2 regions of the Mesorhizobium bavaricum genome follow, and region 1 is predicted to be linked to the other one. Evidence: predicted binding sites of a transcription regulator. Region 1 holds the regulator's gene; the other holds the start of a gene.

The links. The regulator PhoB, encoded in region 1, activates phosphate uptake and scavenging genes when phosphate is short. The targets are predictions, from matches to a motif close to TGTCATNNANCTGTCAT.
Region 2: AC1RZR_RS16015 (acid phosphatase) is a predicted target of PhoB. The motif match lies at 985-1,001, and genes of this name have one in related genera.

Annotation. Positions count from the first base shown of each region.
Region 1 is NZ_CM165566.1:1,740,223-1,742,624, reverse strand. Features, by position in the region: gene AC1RZR_RS08540 (ROK family protein) at 1-962, shown strand, start outside; gene phoB (phosphate regulon transcriptional regulator PhoB) at 975-1,664, opposite strand; gene phoU (phosphate signaling complex protein PhoU) at 1,684-2,391, opposite strand.
Region 2 is NZ_CM165566.1:3,278,133-3,280,534, forward strand. Features, by position in the region: gene AC1RZR_RS16010 (cytochrome-c peroxidase) at 1-843, opposite strand, end outside; gene AC1RZR_RS16015 (acid phosphatase) at 1,090-2,402, shown strand, end outside.

The DNA of each region.
Region 1 (2,402 bases):
TCTCCGTCGCCGTCATCGACTATGCCGGCCAAGTGATCGCCGAGGAACAGCGCCGGCTCGACACGCTGACCATGTCGCGCGACGCGCTGGTCGGCGAATGCGTCGCCATCGTGCGGCGCCGCCTCGAAGATCCCGATCTCGACGTCCGCAATGTCGCCCGCATCGCGCTGGCGATCCAGGGCATCACCGACACGCGTGCCCGCGCCATGTTGTGGTCGCCGATCACGCCGCACACCGATATCGCCTTCGCCGACATACTCGAGGACGAGTTCGGCATTCCCGCCACCATGGAGAACGACTGCAACATGATGGCGGTGGCGCTGCGCTGGCGCGACCCTGATCGCTACCGCGACGACTTCATCGCCATCCTTTTGTCGCACGGCATCGGCATGGGCCTGGTGCTGAAGGGCGAACTGTTCACCGGTACCCATTCATCGGGCGGCGAGTTCGGCCACATGATCCATCGGCCGAACGGCGCGCTGTGCCGCTGCGGCCGGCGCGGCTGCGTCGAGGCCTATGCCGGCAACTACGCCATCTGGCGCAACGCAAGGCAGATGAGTGAGGACGCAGAACCAGTCGCCGATGTCAGCGACGCCGATATGCGCGCCCTGGCGACCGCGGCCCGCGAAAGCGATGGACCCGAGCGCGAGGCCTATCGCAAGGCCGGCGAAGCGCTCGGCTACGGTCTCGGCAGCCTCTTCGCGCTGATCGATCCGGCGCCGGTCGCCATGGTCGGTGTCAGCGCCGCGGCCTTCGACCTGATCGAGCCGGCATTGCGCGAGGCGATTGCCCAGACCGCAGGCGGCCAGCACTCGAAATCGATTTCCTTCGACACCGAGCCGAACGAACTGCCACTGATCCGCGAAGGCTGCGCCATGCGCGCACTGACCTTCGTCGACCAGGAAATTTTCGCGCTTGGCACTCACACAAGATCCGGCATCGTCGGCAAGAACGTCGCGTGAATCAGACGGGAGTCAATCTTCCCTGATCGCGTATCCCGCCCCACGAATGGTACGGATGACGTCGGGCATGCGGCCATTGTTGACCGCCTTGCGCAGCCGGCCGACATGCACGTCCACCGTGCGCTCGTCGATGTAGATCGTCTCGCCCCAGACATTGTCTAGCAGCTGGCTGCGCGAAAACACCCGACCGGGATGACGCATCATGAACTCGAGCAGGCGGAACTCGGTTGGTCCGAGCCGGATCTCGCTCTTCTTGCGATAGACCCGGTGCGATTCACGATCGAGCACGATGTCGCCGACCTTGAGCACGCTGGACAGCACTTCCGGCTTGGCGCGGCGCAGCAGCGCCTTGACCCTGGCCATGAATTCGGGGGTCGAGAACGGCTTGACCAGATAATCGTCGGCGCCGGTCGAGAGGCCGCGCACACGATCGCTTTCCTCGCCGCGCGCGGTCAGCATGATGATCGGCAGCCGCTCGGTCTCGGGACGCATTCTTAGCCGGCGGCAGAGTTCGATGCCGGAAACCGCCGGCACCATCCAGTCGAGCACCAGAAGGTCGGGGACGTTCTCCTGCAGCCGGATTTCGGCCTCGTCGCCGCGCGTCACCACCTCGACCTGGTAACCCTCGGACTCCAGATTGTAGCGGAGCAGCACGCCCAGCGGCTCTTCGTCCTCCACCACCATGATGCGTGGCGCGATCATCGACTGGTCACCCCTGTCATCATGCCGCCGGCGCGGACATTGTCGTCTCGTCCTGCTTCGGACGATTGGCGGGCAACTGCGTACCGGTCAGAACATAATACGCATTCTCCGCGATGTTGGTGACGTGATCGCCGATCCGCTCGAGGTTCTTGGCGCAGAACAGAAGATGCGTGCAGGCGGTGATGTTGCGCGGGTCTTCCATCATGTAGGTCAGGAGTTCGCGGAACACGGAGGTGTATTTGACGTCGATGCGCTCGTCGTCTGCGCGCAGTTTCGCCAGGGCCGCGGCGTCGCGCGCCGCATATTCCTCGATGACACCCTGCACCTGGATCAGCACCAGCTGCGCCATTCCGTCAATGGAATGCGACAGGTCGCGCGGCGTGACGCTGAGGCCGACGGTGCCGACGCGCTTGGCGATGTTCTTGGCAAGGTCGCCAATGCGTTCGAGATCGCCGGCCATGCGGATCGAACCGACGACATGGCGCAGATCGTCGGCCATCGGCTGCCGCTTGGCGATCAGCGTGATGGCGCGGTCATCGAGCTCGCGCTGGCGCGCGTCCATGATCGCGTCGTCTGAAACAACGCGCTGTGCCAGCGCGTTGTCGGAATTCAGCAGCGCCTTGGTGGCACCACCGACCATCGAGCCGGCGAGATCGCCCATGTCACTGATGAGCCTGCTGATCTGTCCGAGATCCTCGTCGAAAGAAGCGACTGTGTGTTCGCCCATGATCCTGTCCC
Region 2 (2,402 bases), 1.5 Mb from region 1:
GAGATCGAAATAGGCGGGGTCGGTGTTGGCCGGGATGGCCGGATTGCGCGGCACGGCAACGGCGATCAGGCCGAAATCGGTGAACTGCGGCGGCTCGCCGTCATTGGCGGGTTCGCTTAGATGGCAGGAGGCGCAATTGCCCTTGGTCTCGTCCTCGAACAGCGCGCGGCCGTGCAATTCCTGTGCCGACAGCGTCGCCTTGCCGGCGAGGAAGGCATCGTAGCGGCTGGAGTAGGGATAGAAGTCGGGCGCACTCTGCTCGAAGGTGCCAAGCGCCTCTGCGGCGGCGTCGAAGGCATCATCCGGGTGGTCGAACACGGTGTCGCCGAAAGCGGCCTTGAAGTCATCGGCGTATGCCGACTTGCGCAATCCGGCGGTGACGGCGGCGGCATCCTTGTTGGCCATCTCGAACGGCGACAGCAGCGGGATCCTGGCCTGGTCGCGGCCGCGGTCGACGCGGCCGTCCCAGGTCAGGCCGCCGGTCGGGCCGTTGTCGATGCTCTCGTCGCCTTCATCCTCGGAATCGTAGAAATGCTCGGTGAAGGCGGGCACCGCCTGGAGGTAACGCAGCGACGGCACGGCGCGCAGTCCGGGCTGGTCGAGATGCGGCCCGCCCATCTCGACCGGTGCGGCCGAGCCGGGGCCGAAGGCATGGTGCGGATCATGGCAGGACGAGCAGGCCTGCTTGCCCGAGGCCGAAAGCGACGGGTCGAAGAACATCTTGCGGCCGAGCGCCGTCAGCGCCTGCGCCCGCGCGAAGGCATCCGCCCGCGACATCGGCCCTGGATGGACGCTGCCTGCGCTGACAATGCTTGCGGAAAGGATCGCGGCGATGCCGAGCATCGATGCGGCGATGGCGCATTTCTTCCATTGTCCCGCTGTCATGTCGTCCGGTCCGTTTTTCCGCCCCGGAGTTAAGACCGTACTGCTGCGGATTGATGACCGGCTCACTCGCTCACGCAACCGTGTTTGCAGGACCAGAAAATGTCACAAAGGTGACAAGGCGTCGACCTAGCGTTCGCCCATGGCTCGTCGCTCGCGGCCATGCATTTGCCCCTCTAGCCACCACCCCAGCCATGAGGAATTCCCATGACGCGGCCTTTCACCTCGCTTTGCCTGGCCGGCACCGTGCTGACCTCGATTCCGCTTGCAGCCAACGCCGCCCCGCCCGGCTACGACAAGATCGACACCGTCGTCGTCATCTATGCCGAGAACCGCAGCTTCGATAATCTCTATGGCGGCTTCCCCGGCGCCAATGGGCTGGCCAACCTCTCGGCCGGCCAGGTGCGCCAGCTCGACCGCGACGGCAAGCCGCTGACCGAACTGCCGCCGGCCTGGGGCGGCCTGACTGCCAAGGGCGTGACGCCGCCGATGACCGAGGCGCAATCGGCGCATCTCAGCAATGCCAGCTTCGCCATCGACGACGCCGGCGGCTTCAACGAGAAGACCTCCGTCGTCACGCGCGACCTCTGGCACCGCTTCTACCAGGAGCAGATGCAGATCGATGGCGGGAAGAACGACAAGTTCGTCGCCTGGGCCGATTCCGGCGGCCTGGTGATGGGCCACTATGACGGCTCCAGCCTGCCGATGTGGGCGGTGGCGAAGAAATACGTGCTGGCCGACAATTTCTTCCAGGGCGCCTTCGGCGGCTCCTTCCTCAACCATATCATGCTCGCCTGCGCCTGCGTGCCGGTCTATCCCCACGCCGACACCAGCCCGGTCAAGGGCCAGATCGCCGTCGTCGAGGCCGATGGCACGACGCTGAAGGTCGCCGACAATTCGCCGGCCTCGGCGCTCGGCGGCGTGCCGAAATTCGTCAATGACGGCGCCATCACGCCCGACTTCTATGCCGTCAACACCATGCAGCCGCCCTACCAGCCGAGCGCCAACAAGCCGGCAGAAGGCGGCGACACGGCACTGGCCGATCCGGCGCTGCCGACCACGCTGCCGCCGCAGCACGACATCACCATCGGCGACCTGTTGTCGCTGAAGGGCGTCAGTTGGGCCTGGTATTCCGGCGCCTGGCAGGCCACGCTCGACGGCAAGAACGCGACGCCGGTGCCGAACTTCCAGTTCCACCACCAGCCGTTCAACTATTTCGCCGCCTACGCGCCTGGCACTGCCGCGCGGGCCGAGCACCTGAGGGATGGCGGTCTCGACGGCGCCGAATTCATCAAGACGATCGACGACGGCAAGCTGCCGGCGGTGAGTTTCTACAAGCCGCAAGGCAATCTCAACGAGCATAGCGGCTATGCCGATGTGACGAGCGGCGACCAGCATCTCGCCGACATCGTCGCGCATCTGGAGAAAAGCCCGCAATGGAGCCACATGCTGGTGGTCGTCACCTATGACGAGAATGGCGGCTTCTGGGACCATGTCGCACCGCCGAAGGCCGACCGCTG